One region of the Thalassotalea montiporae genome, then DNA from elsewhere that is predicted to be linked to it. Evidence: riboswitches for the same ligand, from Rfam matches in the RefSeq annotation. Region 1 holds a riboswitch; the other holds the start of a gene.
The links. A riboswitch is a leader RNA that binds a small molecule or an ion and turns the genes downstream of it on or off. The one in region 1 is predicted to bind lysine.
Positions count from the first base shown of each region.

Region 2: another riboswitch for lysine. It lies ahead of lysC (lysine-sensitive aspartokinase 3); the one in region 1 lies ahead of dapA (4-hydroxy-tetrahydrodipicolinate synthase).

Region 1 is NZ_JBQRUO010000001.1:269,133-277,897, reverse strand. It holds gene ACSLUR_RS01230 (TonB-dependent receptor) at 1-652, opposite strand, end outside; gene ACSLUR_RS01225 (MAPEG family protein) at 1,245-1,670, shown strand; gene ACSLUR_RS01220 (succinylglutamate desuccinylase/aspartoacylase family protein) at 1,784-2,923, opposite strand; gene ACSLUR_RS01215 (PLP-dependent decarboxylase) at 2,933-4,150, opposite strand; gene ACSLUR_RS01210 (2,3,4,5-tetrahydropyridine-2,6-dicarboxylate N-succinyltransferase) at 4,174-4,926, opposite strand; partial or broken gene dapA (4-hydroxy-tetrahydrodipicolinate synthase) at 5,111-6,010, opposite strand; lysine riboswitch at 6,090-6,262, opposite strand; gene ACSLUR_RS01200 (methyltransferase) at 6,554-7,672, shown strand; gene ACSLUR_RS01195 (HAMP domain-containing sensor histidine kinase) at 7,954-8,765, shown strand, end outside.
Region 2 is NZ_JBQRUO010000012.1:19,732-28,496, forward strand. It holds gene ACSLUR_RS18785 (glutathione peroxidase) at 1-431, shown strand, start outside; gene ACSLUR_RS18790 (MarR family winged helix-turn-helix transcriptional regulator) at 451-891, shown strand; gene lysC (lysine-sensitive aspartokinase 3) at 975-2,324, opposite strand; lysine riboswitch at 2,516-2,702, opposite strand; tRNA gene ACSLUR_RS18800 (tRNA-Met) at 3,246-3,322, shown strand; tRNA gene ACSLUR_RS18805 (tRNA-Met) at 3,485-3,561, shown strand; tRNA gene ACSLUR_RS18810 (tRNA-Met) at 3,625-3,701, shown strand; gene ACSLUR_RS18815 (ElyC/SanA/YdcF family protein) at 4,006-4,719, shown strand; gene ACSLUR_RS18820 (insulinase family protein) at 4,969-7,851, shown strand; gene ACSLUR_RS18825 (Nif3-like dinuclear metal center hexameric protein) at 8,030-8,765, opposite strand, start outside.

The DNA of each region.
Region 1 (8,765 bases):
CGCTACCGTAAAATAAGGTTGCAGGGCCGCGTAATACTTCAATTTGTGTTGCCGTTGCCGTTTCGGTAGCAACCACGTGATCACCACCAACACGTGATGCATCACCAACATCTAAACCATTTTGGGTAATCAATACACGCGGGCCGTCAAAACCACGGATAATTGGGGTACTTGCCACAGGGCCGTAGTAGCTTGAATGCACACCCACTTCATTTTTTAACGTTTCACCAAGCGTTGACGCTTGCTTCATACGTAAATCATCACCCGCTAGTACGCTAATCGGTAGCGCAGATTCAATTGATGATGAGTGCAACGGTGTTGCTTGAATGTCGATAATTTCCATTACCGTTGGTGATAGTGTAATCGACAAACCGGCAAGGTTTTGGTCGGTTACTTGAATTTCGCGGTGGTAGTGATTGAAGTTGTCAGCACGTACGTGAAGTTCAACTTCACCTTTATTAACACCTTCAAGCACAAATTGCCCTTGGTCATTAGTAAATGCACGCGCCTTTGAATTTTCGACGTGAACTTCTGCATTCGCAACAGGCTTGCCTGCTGCATCAATAATTTGACCACTTACGTTTTGCGCCAATGCGCTGTTAGAAAAAGTAGCAGCGACCGCTAACGCGACCAACGCTTTTCTTGTTTGCATGAATAAACCCTTAATGTATAAAACTTGTGTGCCACAGCGCATTGCAGGCGATGCAATAAACGCAACTGGCGATAGAACTAACTAATTAAAGAAGCTGGTGGTGCTCTTAGAGGGGGGTTGAAATGTGTTCCTGTTTGCTGAGCAAACGGTGTAGTAGCGAGCACTTTAAGACGATATACGCCTTGGAAAGCAGTAACTTTCGCAATGCTATCTTGCGGTTTATCCAGTGAATTTTGACAAAAATGGCAGTCGGTTTGGAGCTCTGCCTGAGATAGTGTTTCAATATAATCTTGTTGAACGTGGTTGGTATGTATAAACAATGCGAAAAGCCATACAGCAAGCATAATAGCGCTGTATTTCTTTAAATTGTCATTGTTATTATTTGGGCACGTCTTCATAGCGATGTGATGTTATAACATCAGTCATTGCAATTCAATAACATAGCCTGAATGTTTAACACAAAGTTAACTTAACAATTGTGCTCATATTAAAAACTAACGCCTAGCTAGTTGATTAATCGGCTATAAATAGTACAGTTCGGTACAGAAAAAATTTCAGATAACAAAATAGCTAACCGCAAGGAAATACAAAAATGACTAATCACCTGCTCTACCTGCCACTGGCCGTGATGATCGGACTCACCATTCTGGTATGGATATATATGTATGCTCGCCGATTAACTTTTTTAATTGGTAATCAAATTGATGCCGATCGCTTAAAAGCGCCGGAAAATGTTAGCCAAATTATTCCTGCTGAAATCAATGCTGCATCAAATAATTTGAAAAACTTATTTGAGATGCCAGTACTCTTTTATGCAGTGGCGCTGGTTGCGATTCAATCACAAGATCAGAGCAGCTTAACTTACATCAGTGCATGGATTTTCGTGTTGTTGCGCGTCCCCCACTCCATGATTCATTGTTTAAATGGTCCAGTAATGGCGCGCTTTATTTGCTATGCGTTATCCAGCATCGCGTTGATCGCAATGGCAATCAATGTGTTTTGGCAGGTGTTAAGTTAGTCAACTCAAATAACATCAGAGCACATCAAAAAAGGGCTGATACTTATCGTATCAGCCCTTTCTTTATTTCTAACTGGATTTATATCCGACTAAGGTAACCGTTAGCATCGTCCTTAAAGCGTAAAAAACTCCGTAAACACTTTATAGAGCTCAGTCCCCTGATTTACGCTTGCCGAGGCAAAGTGCAAGATCGGGATCACTTCTTTATCTAAGCTAATATAGTGCAGCGCATCGCCATCCCCGTAGTTATCCATACGTAAAATACGCGCTAGTGGCTCGCCTGCTGGCAAGGGTACACCAAATTCTGCAAGGTAGTCGACCATGCCGCCCATTGGTGAGTAGAAGGCTTTGTAGTCTTTTAAATAACAGGCATAACGTGTCATTTGGGCTGGTACAAGCTGCTCGCTCCCGTTGTCCTCACCTTTAATTACGCCTTTGTAGCTTAAATAAGTCAGTACACTATTGGCATCATCTAGTGCTACATCTAAATCAATTTGCTCTTGTGAGCCCAGTTCAACAGTAAAGCTTTCTTTATTTAGCACCAATGGGCGACCTTTCGCTGCATAGGCTTGGGCAAGCGACCACCATGGGCAAAAGGTTGCTTCATCTAATGCGCCGTCGAACTCATTGGGGATCAACAAGGTGTGTTCAATATTAAAATAACTAGCACTGGCTCTGGCATATTCAGGGCAATACAAATGCTTACTGGAGATAGGGCCGGTATGTAAGTCCAGCACTAAGTCAGCTTGATGCGCCATTTTCTGCAATTGATAAGCAATACGCTGACCTGTGGTTAAGCCATACATATTGTGATCAAGCTGTTGATCGATATCATCAAGTAGCACTTGTTTGAATTTGGCTTTTATCTCTTGCTCACTAGCGTCAAAGTTGTCTTGCACAAATGGCACCACCAAGTCAGGGTTGTGGTGGTACATTCGATTCCAATTCACGCCAGTAATCGGATCAAAACGACCAAGCGTATATTCACCATTTTTGTGATTACAACCAACTGGATTGGCATATGGCACTAAGGTGATATCACCTAAAACATGCAGATTACGAAGTTGTTCAAGCAACTGGTAAATTACCGCATTGCCTTGCACTTCTGCGCCATGCATATTGGCCTGAATATAAACACTTGGCGCATCACTTTGGCCAGCAAAGCGATAAACCGGCACCGTCAACTTGGCACCGCTGGCCATCTCGCCGACATTCAGTACTGACTTGGTGACTTGATTAATTGTTGTTGTCATATCCGCTTCCTATCTCATATACCAAGTGGCAGGTTGTGCTGCGCGAACTTCAGTTAGCTGTTGATTATCATAAACATATTCCGCAGCCACTTCATGACATAAAAACAGTGGCATACTTTCGGTAAAGCCGTAAGCCCCCGCAAGACTAAACACCAGCTGATCGCCAACTTTGGTATCGCCCGGCAAAGGTAATTTACCAAGGCAATCCATACTCGTGCATAACGGGCCGTGCAAATGAAAATCTTGCACTTGCTCGCTTGATGGTCTCAGCAGCTTGGCAGGGAAAGGTTGATCGGTGATCGCCGGGCGCAGCAAATGATTAATACCTGCTGCCAACACCAACTGCTCTTCACCAAAATTCGTTTTACGATCAACGACATCAGTAACATAGTAACCAAACGGCGCAACCGCATAGCGGCCAAGCTCTAGCCACAGCTCTTCTACGCCTGCTTGTGCCTTAATTTGCGCTAAATCAGCCATGGCTTGTTGCCAATCAATCCCTTGACCTGTTTCAAGGTAATCGACTCCTAAACCGCCACCTAAATCTAACACTTTAAGCTCAAAACCAATGCGCTCTGCTAGGCTAACAAGCGGCTCAACCATTTGTGACCAAAGGGAAAACATTTGGTTGTTGCTGAGCATATTGCCCCATTGGAAGATATGTAAGCCACAAATATTCATGGTTGGGAAGTCACTGGCGCGAATTCCTGCCCATTCTTCCGTACCTAAACCAAATGGCGTTAAGCTATTGCCACCTAGTGGATTTTTTTCACCTTCTGGCCAGCGCAGCTGAACGCGTAATAAGGCATCAGGCTTTTTACCCTGCTCTTTCGCGGCCAGCGCTAGCCATTGCAACTGATTGTAACTTTCGACAACAAAGGTATTGACCCCTTGCTGAAGAAAATAAGAAATTTGCTGGTAAGACTTGGCTGGCCCAGTATTTAAGATTTTCTCGGCGTCGACTCCTTGCAATAATACTTGCGTTAGCTCGCCTTTACTGGCGACATCAAACTGAATACCGCTTTTCGCCACCGCTTGAATAACGCTTGATAATGGATTGGCTTTGACCGCGTACCAAAGCTTGACCACATCTTGCTGCTGTAGCTCATTTAAGTGCTGTTTGAGCGCGCCAATATCATAAACAAAATAGCCATTTTCATGACTACTGCCTTGATGAGCGCGCAGTGTTTGCGATAAATCGTCAGAGAGTAGGCTTGATGTCGTCATCCTAATTTCCTTAATAACGCTGACTAGCGCAATGCATCTTCAAGCTCAAGTGAAGCATCACTTTGCTCATCGCGATACTTAACAATCAAGGCACACGCCATGTTTAGGCCTTGAGATTGTGCCCATTCACCGCCGACCGGACGCGTACCCGGAATCACCACCGCGCGCTCTGGAATTGGCTCACCTTTTTCCAAACGGCGATTATTGACTAAATCAAACACAGGAATAGAAGCAGACAGTGAAACACCTGGCGCTAACACCGCGCCTTTTTTAATCACTACACCTTCTACGACAACCACACCAGCCCCTAAAAAGGCGCCATCTTCAACAATCACAGGGCTAGCACCCACAGGTTCAAGCACACCACCGATTTGCACTGCGGCCGACAAATGCACGTTTTCACCAATTTGCGCACACGAGCCCACTAATGCATGGCTATCAACCATCGTGCCTTTGCCAACATAAGCACCAACATTAATATAAGCAGGTGGCATAACAATTACCCCCGGAGCAACATAGGCGCCAGCGCGCACCGATGAGCCACCTGGTACTAAGCGTACCGCATCATCGCGGGTGAACTGACGTGCCGGTAAATTGTGTTTATCAACAAAGCCCTCATAAATACCACCAAATTCGGTGTTTTCGCCCGCTTTAAACGCCGCCAATATTGCTTGTTTGGCTTCAACATTAGCGTGCCAGTTACCTTGCTCGTCTTGGGTTGCCGCGCGTACTTCACCGCGCTCCATTTGTTGTAAAACTTCTTGCCAATTAGTCATTTTTCTACCTTTAATTCTGAATTCTGTTTGGGGTTAATCGTTAGTTTGCTGATCGCGCCTTTAGTAGCGATACTTGGTGCTAAAACTAAGCACTTTGCTTGGCTAGCGGCTCATTTTGCTCTAATGAAATTTCACGCGTCTGTTGAGTAACTTGTATAGGCTGAGTTACTTGCGTCTGCTCGCGATACCAAGCATCAATAGCATCGTTAGCCTCAATCAAGGGCTGTTTATCTAACAATTCGAAATGGGTAAGTGGGGGTTGCAAGGCGGCGGAGTCTAACTCGCCATTCTCATGCATTAGCACTTTCACTGGGATTGGGTTTGCCACGGTAAATAGCGCATCAACGGCTTGCTGCCAAAGCGCGTTATCAAGTTCGGTATGCGCTAAACACTGTTGAACATAGAGCTTTGTCGCTGATGGCCAAACATTACTAGCAACCGACACTAAGCCAGCAGCACCAAGTTTGGCCAGCGCTGGCATCATGGCATCTTCACCACTAAACAGCGCAAGCTTAGGACACGCTTGACGGTAGCGATTAAATTGCGCGATATCTCCACTGGCTTCTTTTAGCGCCCAACAATTTGGATGGTTTTGCAGTTTCGCGAGCGTTTCAACCGATAAAGTAACCGCACTTCGCGACGGTACGTTATAGAGCATACAAGGCTTGTTGGCAGCATTAAGCAAAGCGGTAAACCATTGCTCTTGGCCAACAGGCCCAGGCTTAGCGTACAAGGGCGCACCAAGTAAATAGGCGTCGATATTTAGCTGATTGCAGCGCTCAATCCATTCTAGCTGTTGCATTAATTGAAAGCCGCCAACACCGACCATGATCGGCACATCAAGGCCAAGTTCAGCCACGTATTTGACGATACCAAACTGTTGCTCAGCATTGAGCGCCAATGCTTCGCCTGTGCTACCAAGTAGCAATAAACCATTGCCGACGGCTGCTTGTTCGCGAGCAATTCGCGATAAACAGGCAAAGTCGATAGCGCCACTTTCGGCAAAAGGGGTAACCAACGCAGTCCACAACGGGAATTTGGGTAAGGTTGCGTTAGCTAATGAATTAGAAGTTTCAGGATTCATGTCTCTCGAACTCACTTCGTTCGGAGAACTTATCGGCATTTGTTCCCTGCCCACGGCAAAAAGCGCAGACAGTTCAACAAAGGCCAGAAGCTCTCCACCTAATGGGTGACAGTTGTCAGGATTCAGCCTGAGCAACCGACCAATACATCAATCAAAAATGTATTCGTCTCGGCGTTAATCCCCCTCATTAATGGTCACTGGAGTTTGATCTCCTGACATTAACTACCTGGTTAACGCTCCTCTTCTGGCCCTTTTCATCACGATGGTATGAGCTTGACGAGCCACACCACCGCGCAGGAATAAGGACGGGCTCATTACATCGAATATTTGCTCTAATGTCAACACACCGCTATACCTTGCTTTATCAATCACGTAAAATGCGGCCTCGCGCGATTTTAGTGAAGTTTGTAGTCCGCGAATTTTGGCAATTTGTGTCGGCAAAAAGCAGTTTCACAATAGACTTAAGCTGGCTATCATCAACCTAGGTAAGCAACGTATTAACGCTGACGATTAGCGTCTAACGCGAGGCAAGTTGGACATCACATGGCATTATCGAATTTATCTCAAGTACTGGTTCGCAATATCGGCGAGTTAGCATGCACGCGGGCAGTGTTAGTTAACTTCCCCGTCGACGGGCTATATCAAGAATGGCTTGATGAATATCCTGAGTGCCAATTGCATTATTTCACTAATAACAAGCTAGCTGCGGATCAATTGGCGCAAATAACGGCTGCCCAACCAAGTTCAAAGTTGAGCTACAGCTTTGGTACGCACTTAACCGCTGAGCAGAGCCAAGAAACTAAACAAAACAAAGAAGCTAAGCAAAACAAAGAAGATATCGCATATGACTTAGCGGTGATTGCCTTCCCGAAAAGCAAAGCTGAGCTTGCCTACTCGCTGGCCATGCTTGCCCCTCATTTAGCTGAAGATGCACGTGTGTTGTTTGTCGGTGAAAACAAAGGCGGCATCAAATCAGCAGCAAAATTAAGCCAAGGCTATATTAGCCATTGCCATAAGCTGGACTCTGCTCGCCATTGCAGTTTATTCGCTGGCCAGTTTATTCGTGGTGACTACAGTTTTAACCTTGCTGATTGGTTCCACTACTACCCGCTTTCGGTTGCCGGTATAGAACTTAACATTGCCGCTCTGCCGGGCGTATTTAGCCAAAAACAACTCGATAAGGGCACTCAAGTTTTGCTAGAAAACTTACCTACCGAGCAACTGCCGAAAAAAAGCTATCAAGGCAAACTGCTTGATTTTGGTTGTGGTGCCGGTGTGATCAGCGCCTTCTTAGCCAAGCAATACCCTGAAACCGAAATTACCGCCCTCGATATTAGTGCGTTGGCAGTTGCCTCCACGCAAGAGACGTTAAAAGTAAATAACTTAACAGGTGAAGTATTTGCTTCAGATGGTCTAATCGAAGTTAACGGTTCATTTTCGCATATCGTCACTAACCCGCCGTTTCATCAAGGGTTGAAAACGCATTATGCGGCGACTGAAACGTTTTTACGTGAGTGTCCGAAACGATTGGTTAGAGGTGGTAACTTAACTGTGGTGGCAAATAGCTTTTTAAAATACCAGCCTATTTTGGCTGAAGGTTTTAAACAATTACAAACCATCGTTAATCAACGTGGCTTTGCTGTCTACTTCGCTTCAATGTAGTTATTACTGGCAAGCGTGAAATAAAAAAACAGTGCGTCAGTCGTTAACTAAATTGGTATAAATTAGCCTTAATAAAGAATAAAACATTGACGAGTGCTGACCTTTTGATATTCACTGAAAAAGCATCGTAGATATAAACCCATGCTACTTTGCGCCTAAGACACATGCTCAAGTTAAAAATTGAGCACTAAAAACGACGAATAAGCACTAAGATAGGTAGTTAAAATCTAGTAATGAACCAAACTATGCACTCCAACCAATCTATGCATTCGAACCAAACTATGCATTCCAACCAAGTTGTGCAAACCAAGTCAATTCGTCGTAAGTTGAATCTGTTAATGCTGGCTTTTGTAACCGGCTCATTTTTTCTCGCACACTTGGTTGTCTCCTATTTTGTCTTTGATCACCTTGGCGCTGAGCTAAAACAAGATATTAAAGAGCGCGCAGCTATTATTAGTGGTCGCTCAATCTCATTTATTGAAACTGACAACTATAGTGAATATCAAGAGGTATTGAAGCGACTTTCAAACCTACCTCGGTTTAACTATGTGCACATTTATCGCTTTGAAAATCAAGAGCTGAGCTTTTTTGCCAGCTACAATAAGCAAGGCTTCCCTGCTATCCCAGAGAAGACTGCGAGTATCGAAAAATATCAAGTGCCTATCATTACCGATAGCATTATTGAATATATCAACCCAATCAAAGTCGATAACAAGCTAATTGGTTATGCCTACTTGCAGCTTGATACAAATAGCTATCACGAACTGCAAACAACGACTTGGTTCACCTTATCTATTGGCTATATTTTAGTGCTGATTATCGGTGCTCTTATCACCAACAGTATGTATAGTTCGGTGATTACGCCGATTAATCGATTACTTACGGCGATACGCAATGTATCGCAGAAAAAAGATTTCAGTGTTCGTGTTAGCGGCATGGAAAACCAAGAGTTTGAATTACTTGCCGATGACTTGAATGTCATGCTCAATCGCATTGAGCGACATATAGAAAAACAAGCAAATGCAGAGCAACAGATTTTAAAACTTAACCACGAGTTGGAAGACAAAGTTAGCCAACGCACTGACGCACTAAA
Region 2 (8,765 bases), on a different contig from region 1:
TATCGCTTAAAGAATATGAAGGTAAGGTTCTACTTATTGTAAACACTGCAAGTGCTTGTGGATTCACGCCACAGTATGAAGGTTTGCAAGATCTTTACGAAAAATATAAAGATGAGGGTTTAGAAATTCTGGCATTCCCTTGTAATCAATTTAAAGAGCAAGAAAAAGGCAGTAACGAAGAAATAAAATCATTCTGCGATTTACACTTTAATATTCAGTTTCCTTTGTTTGCCAAAATTGATGTCAATGGCGACAACGCTCACCCACTTTACAAGCATTTAAAGCAAGCAGCTCCGGGCATTCTCGGTAGCCAAGGTATCAAGTGGAATTTCACGAAATTTTTAGTTGGTCGCGATGGCAAAGTTATTCAACGTTATTCAACAATGACTAAACCTAAAGCCATAGAACCAGCGATAAAGGCCCTGCTTTAGTCTGCAGACGAAAAAAGTAATGAGTGACAACTTAAAACTAGAAAAACAGCTTTGCTTTCGGCTGTACAGCTTAAACAAAACCATTACTAAGCTATACAGCCCTTTGCTAAAAGCATTGGGGCTTACCTATCCGCAGTATTTAGTGATGTTGGTAATGTGGCAAGCCAAGCAAAGTGTGCCTATTAAAACCCTTTGTCAACAACTAGATCTAGACACGGGAACTTTGTCGCCACTGTTAAAACGAATGGAACAAGCCAACCTGCTAGCTAGAACGCGAAGTGAACAAGATGAGCGCTCTGTGCGCATTAGCCTTACCAAAGAGGGGAAGCAGCTAAAACAACAAGCCGCGCAAATACCAGAAACTATGTTTTCACTAACTGGCTTGTCGATAGAAGAAGTAGTGAATTTGCAGCAAACGCTCGACAAGGTGTTAAACAATACAAAAGCACAGCTAGGTTAATATTTGCAATAAATGCGTAAAACACCTAGCGCACTTTTGTATGTTTCATTTGCCAATAACAATCAAAAGCTAAACCAGTAAAGCTAAGCAGCAAAAAGTGTATCGTGAAGTTGTTCAACAACCGTATTTGCATCTTGCTCTGGTACTAAAAAGCATAAGTTGTTTGAACTTGCACCGTGACAAATCATACGAATATTAAAGTCGTTAATTTTGTCAAACACACTGCTACCTAGTCCTTTAGTTGCATGAAGGTTATTACCAATTACCGCAACAAGTGACAAGCCGTGCTCAACAGACACTTCACAAAGTTGCTCAAGTTCTGCCAATACCGAATTGTTAATCAGAGACTGTGTGCTGCCCGTTGGATTATCGAATGTCAACGCAACACTAATCTCACTGGTTGTAATCAAATCAACACTGAGCTCATGCTTGGCTAAAATTGCAAACACCTTGGCCAAGAAACCACTGGCATGTAACATCGCTGGGCTTTTCACCGTTACTAAGGTTTGCTCTCGGCGCAATGCAATAGAGCGATATGTAGGTGATGAAGAAACGCTTTGCTGAATAAAAGTACCACCTTGTTCTGGCTCTTTGCTCGAACCGACAAATACCGGAATATTTTGTCGCATGGCAGGAATAAGCGTTGCTGGGTGCAAAATTTTTGCACCGAATGTAGCCATTTCAGCCGCTTCGCCAAAACTGATTTCAGGAATAGCGCGAGCTTGATCAGTAATGCGCGGATCCGTTGTAAAAATCCCGACCACGTCAGTCCAAATGCTGAGATTAGTGGCATCGAGCGCTTCTGCAATTAATGCAGCACTGTAATCAGAGCCGCCACGGCCAAGCGTCGTGGTATGCCCCAACCCATCTTGGCCAATAAAGCCTTGCGTAACAATCACACAGTCTTTTGTGAGTGGCGCTAAATGCTCAATGGAGTTTGTTTTAAGTGCTTCGACATCTACCACAGCTTGTCCATACAAACTGTTGGTTTTCATGACTTGGCGAATATCAAAACATTTGGCGTTAACACCAAGCTCATTAAGCACTTGAGTAAATAACGCTGAACTAAGCTGCTCGCCAAAAGACAAAATCTCATCAGCATTTTTCACATTATGCTGCTGCGCCTGAGTTTCAGCTATTTCACCAAGCTGCGAGAGCTTTTCATCAACAAAGTCACCAAGGTTATGGTCGCCCGTAAAAGCTTCAATAATATTGAATTGAATTTCACGAATGCTCGCGATAATTTCATTGCGCTCTGTCGCAGGTACACTCTCCTGCCCTAGACGCACTAGATGATTGGTAATACCAGCGCTCGCCGAGACCACAACAACACGATTGGCGAGATCATTTTTGATAATCGTTGCACAGCGCTCCATCGCTTGATGGTTAGCAACACTAGTACCACCAAATTTTGCAACCGTAAAATTAGACATAAATCCCCCAATCACTAGCCCAGTCGCTAGATTCAATTGTACTTTCAAGGGTGCTTGGCAAACACGCCGCAAGTTGATTGTGGATTTTGGTGATAATGTTCATTAAAGGGTCTCCCTATATAGCAAAAAACTACTTACAACAAAGGAAGAGCACGGCTGAGGATATTCTGAAGCCCAAAAGCAAGACATTTTCAGCCAGAAGCTCTCCACCTATTTAACGATTACCTCGTTACTGGTGACAGCCTTAGGGATTCAACCCTAATGACCGAATTTAGTTTGTCACTCAAACTAAATCCTCGGCGATAGTCCCCCTCATTAACGCATAACGGGCAGTGACCCTAACGTTAGTTACCTGGCTATCGCTCCTCTTCTGGTGTTAGCGAGTATTTATCTTGTAAACATTTAAAGTAAAAACTCAATAACGCCCTCATTAAACATTAATTATTCGTTGTGATCAATAGGCATTTAGATGTCTAAACAATTGTTTGTAATATCTGATGCTAATTGCGTTGTAGATTTTCTATCTCGTATTTCATTAAAGAGAAGTGAGAGAAGGAAAATACTGTGATAGGTTGAATTAAAAGATGTGCTTAGATAAATCATTTAAGCAAATCGTTGAACGTAACTGCCAAAGGCAACTATTCGCAGGAAGTAACTATAGTGTGAGCTGCTATAGCCTCGATACTTGCCCAGAAAAATGAACAGGTTGTGATAGCAAACACGACAAATACGTATATTTACGCACCTTTTTGCTCACTATTAGAGCGAGCAGTAAAATCCTTCAAAAAAGCAGTTGCAAATCACATTAACTATCCTTAACATACGCCTCGCTTTCACAGAGATGCAATAAATCTCTGATAATGAACACTTCATTAGAAAGTGAAGTCGTTGGTAACTGACTCAAACTGTTACAATACTTGGCGCGGGATGGAGCAGCCTGGTAGCTCGTCGGGCTCATAACCCGAAGGTCGTCGGTTCAAATCCGGCTCCCGCAACCAATTTCTTTAGATGTTAGAAGCAAAACAAACATTAATTGTTGTACGGAAGACGACTCAATCGTCGGTTAGCTCTTTTAAAATCAAGGGCTCACGCAAGCAATTCTTCTTTATAGATTCAGAAGTAAAACAATCTTGGCTCGTTTACTCAGTAAACCATTCGAACGCGGGATGGAGCAGCCTGGTAGCTCGTCGGGCTCATAACCCGAAGGTCGTCGGTTCAAATCCGGCTCCCGCAACCAATTCTTCGTTATAGATTCAGAAGTAAAACAATCTTGGCTCGTTTACTCAGTAAACCATTCGGACGCGGGATGGAGCAGCCTGGTAGCTCGTCGGGCTCATAACCCGAAGGTCGTCGGTTCAAATCCGGCTCCCGCAACCAACTTCTCTTATCATGAAAACCAAGAACTCACTCTAGTAACTTCCTCATCTTTAAACCTAAATTACGCCTGCATTTCGATACGCTATAAAATGCCCCATTAGTTTACGCTCATATAGTCACTCTAATTAAAAAAAGCACTTCGCGCATACATTGTTTTTCAATTGCCCTTTCACAATTTAGTACTTTAATTTCCTTTTAACTTCAAAAACATCTGCTGATATAGTTAGCCTTTAAAAATACGCTATGGCCTCCTAATTTTCCAATGGACTTTTTTCTCTTTAAAAAAATTATTGCAGTGGTTGTTATGCCACTCAATATATCTCTTCTGTTACTGATAATCGCCGCTTTGTTTTTTAAGCTAAAACCTAAACTGAGCAGAACCTCTTTAATCGCGGGGACGCTAATTCTTGGTATCTCCTCGATTTCCCCAGTTGCAGATAAAACAATAGCGCCTTTTGAGCAAACGTATGAAAGCTTTGGCCGCTCTATTAAGCCAATTAGTTACATTGTTGTGCTAGGTTGTGGGCATGCGACAAATCATGCGCTACCTGCGACGTCACAACTAAAAGCCTGCTCTTTAAGGCGTTTGGTCGAAGGAATTCGAGTATTAAAGCTGCACCCTGAGGCGAAGTTAATTGTTTCTGGCTATGGACTTTACGACGAACAAACAAACGCCGAAACAGTGCGAAAAGCCGCTATCGCGTTAGGCGTACCAAACGCCAAAATTATCGTTGAACCTTACCCAAAAGATACTCGTGAAGAAGCACAATTAATTGCGCCGCGAGTAAAAGGAAAAACAACAGTTTTAGTTACCGACGCTTACCATTTACCCAGAGCAATGAAGTATTTTGAATTAGAAGGAGTTAAGCCATTACCAGCGCCTGCTGGTTACTACGCTATCAACCCAGATCAGGACTTTGTTTGGCCTCATTTAGTACCGAGTGCCAAAAACCTTCAAACCTCAAGCATTGTTTGGTATGAAACCATGGGGCGTATTTGGCAGTGGCTTGCTTACTAGCAAGTTATAACCCCTAACTTTCTACTAACTCAGCTAAACAATCATAATAGTAACGCAGGCTATATCGCAGTTTTGTCCCTAGATATATCCTGTGTTCTCCCTAGCATTTGATTTATCACCACTAAAAGCTCGTTTACTTTGTTTATCATTTCACACTATTATCAATATGTTATAGCAATTTGATTAAGCATAACTGCTAAATATATACAAAATAAAAACAACAATATTAGATAAAGGAATATCGCCCTAATGTGTCGCTTTGACTTTAGAAAAAAGTCCTTAAATGCCTATGTGTTGATGTTTATCAGCGCATTCACTACGTTTTTTTCAACCGCCATTTTCGCAAATCATGTATTACCTAGCCCTGAAGCATTTGATAATAACTTGTCAAACTATGTTGAGCTGGATAATGGGCTCAGAGTATTACTACTTTCAGATCCACAAGCTAAAAGTTCTGCGGCATCTATCACCATTAATGTCGGAGGGCGACATTCACCAAAGTCTTTTCAGGGACTAGCTCATTTACTAGAGCATACTGTTTTTCTGGGAAGCAAATCATACTCTGGCACGAAAGATTTTGATGGGTTTGTAAAAAAGCACAATGGGTGGAGTAACGGCACCACTCGCCCTCTGACCACACGCTATCATTTCCAGCTAAACAACAGCCCAAGCTCAGACGCCTTAATTGAGGGCCTTACTCGCTTGCACGACATGTTAATCAATCCATTGATGCGAGAAGATGACATTAAACTCGCAATTGAAGAAGTAGACGAGGAATTTCAAAGCCGTAAATCAAACGACTTTGCGGGCATTGTTTCAGTTTTTAAAGCAAACATGTCTCCAAATAACTCCGCGCGCTATATGGACGTTGGCAATAAAATATCGCTTCAAGGGACGACAACTGACATTAAACATGTATCGAGCGCCTTAAAAGCGTTTCACCAAAACTACTATAAGCTCGAAAATATGACGTTGGCAGTTTACAGTAAACAAGATTTAAACACGCTTGAGGGTATCGTAAAACAAGTGTTCAAAAGCCCTAAAACGCTAGGCCAAACCATAAACCAAAACCCAATCACAAAAATAAGCAATCGACAGTTTTCAACGCATCGTATGCCATACAGCCGACTTTACGAAAAAGATGATCTTGGCAAGCGTATCGATGTATTGTCGTCTACCGACCGTCCAGCATTGGACTTGCGATTTGAAGTACCTGCAAACGAAAAACAAGCGATAGCTTATATTCGTTATTTGCTTGACTACAATAATTCAGGCTCACTTGCTCACTATTTAAATCAGAAAGGGCTCGCTCATAACGCTTTTGCCGCCGTGCATGGCGACAAGCTTAACACTGTGATAAACATATATGTTGACCTAACGAATGATGGTTATCACCAGATAAATACGGTAATTGAAGCCATCTTTGCTTATTTCAATCACCTCAAAACCAACCAACACCCTGATTATTTACAACGGGAGCTTATAACCACCCAAGCCAGTGATTACAAGCGTCCAATTGAAATGGAACCTGGCGATTGGTTGAGTGAGCTTTCCAACCAAATGCATGTGGCAAATTCTAGCGATATATTCGCGTCAATGTATATCGCTAAGCCGGTGACTCAAAGCACTATTGATAAGCTGCTAAGCCACTTTTCGGTAAATAACTTTCAAGCGTATGTTTCCAGTAGTCAACAGCTAACGAGCAAGACTCAACAAACACCACATTACTTAAAGCCTTACACTGAGCAACGTATCTCACCAACGTTGCTCACTCAATGGCAATTCGCTAAGAATGATAGCTTCTCGCTACCTAAACAAAACCCTTACCTCAAGCCCAGAAAAAGGCAAACACCTGAAGTAAGCTCATCGATTACCGCGCAAGATAAATTAGCCGCGCAGATAGTAACAAATCCAGCATTTGCCATTGAAGATTCATTGCTGATAAGGCTAAGCAACTTTACACTCAATAATGAGTTTGATAACGACACAAAAAACGAGAGCATGGCTTACCCAAATAGCTATGTATTATTTTTGCTGATGGCCGAGCAGCTAACCCGCAACTTAGGAGATAATCATATTTATGCTGAGTTAGCAGGCTACCATTTTAATGAAAAGGTCACCAACCAATCGCTTGGACTTGTGCTCAGCGGCAAGCAATCACACATAGTAGACTACGCATTTGATCTTATTTCACCTTTTCATCGGCAAAAGCTTAGCGCGGCAGAATTTGATGCGCTGAAAAAAAGCGCTTATCGCAATTACGAGAATATTTTACAAGAGAATGAATTCAGGCAGGTTATTAAAGCTGCCACCAACCAAGGTAATAGCTTGCCAAGTATAAATGCAACGCTTGAACAAATTAACGCTGTAACTCTTGCTGACTACCAAACGTTTGTTGCGCAAATTCTACCATCACTGACCATTTATACAGACTCGATCGCAAATAGCCATAAGTTTTCAACTCGCTTTGTCACGCACCTCGACTCTGAACCAGTTGCAGCAAATACAAGTAACGTAAGTACAAGTAAAGTTAATGTAATCAACACAAATGCATCTGAGATGGGTAGTCTCGCTAAGCAATTTAAGATTTTAAATGTCACATCGGAGAAGCAAGCTGCGTTAGCATTTACCATTGTTTTCAACCCCAACTTACCATTTTTGCACAGTCAAGATAGTGTCAAAGCGAATGCGCTACTTCATATGTTTAAGCAGATGACGACAAGAGAATACAGAGATGAGATTCGCGTTAAGCAGCAACTTGCTTATCATGCGGGAAGCCTTTTACTGAACACTCAAAAACCAGCGTTTAGTTTTGTCGCAGAGTCTTCAAAAGTAAATGCAACAGAGCTTGCCAAAATAACAAAGGTGTTTTTTATCGACACCGTTTCGCAACTAACCAATGAAAATAATTTAACAACTAATCAGCAAAAGTTTTTGGAAGCTAAACCAATCGTCATTGAACAATTGAATACTTTCTATCGCCGCGAGCAGCAGCTACATCAGCTAAATTGGCAGTTAGACAATAGCTTTATAAACTTAGATTACAACGCACTAATTTCTGATGAAATTAATAGAATGACCTACCAAGAGTTTAACGATTGGTTGATAACATTAGTTGATAGCATATCTTAAGGGTATTTCTTGAAGGTATTGCTTGATGGTATTAGTTAAAGACATAGCCTGAAGGTATTGCATAACTGAGTAACTGAGCAACTAAACATCAGATCGACCATAAACAGGCCTAACAAGAAAAAAGCCCGAACGCTTTCTAATGTTTGGGCTGTGTTGTTATCGAGTGAATTGCTCGTATTTATACTGGGTTATCAATATCAACAAAATCAACGTTGAGGCCTAGGTCACGAGCAACAAATTCACCTAATGCTTTTGCGCCATAACGTTCAGTAGCGTGATGACCAGCAGCAAAAAAATGAATATCCATTTCACGCGCTATATGAGTTGTCTGCTCTGAAGCTTCACCTGAAATAAAGGCATCTATCCCCTGCTCTGCTGCCAGTTCGATATAACCTTGCCCACCGCCAGTGCACCAAGCCACGGTTTTTATTGGTTTGTTTGACGGTGGTGCGATATGTAAACATTGGCGATTGAGCTTTTTACTCATCATTTCGTTAAAGCTGACACCATCAATACCAAACGGCAGCTCCCCTTGAATTGGCACGCTGACAGGATTACCAAGTTCTAATGGCCCTGTGACCTTAATGCCTAACAATTTAGCCAACTGCGCATTATTGCCAAGCTCAGGGTGAATATCTAACGGCAAGTGGTAAGCGAATAAGTTAATATTGTGATCAAGTAACTTTTTAATACGCTGATATTTCATACCTGTAATCGTTTGGTTTTCACCTTTCCAGAAATACCCATGATGCACCAAAATAGTATCGGCTTTTAAAGCGATAGCCTCATCAATAAGGGCTTCTGTAGCAGTTACCCCTGTGACAATATTGGTGACTTCCTCTGCTCCCTGCACTTGCAATCCATTGGGGCAAAAATCTTTAATTTGTTCGGGTTTTAAAAGTGCCTGCAAATAT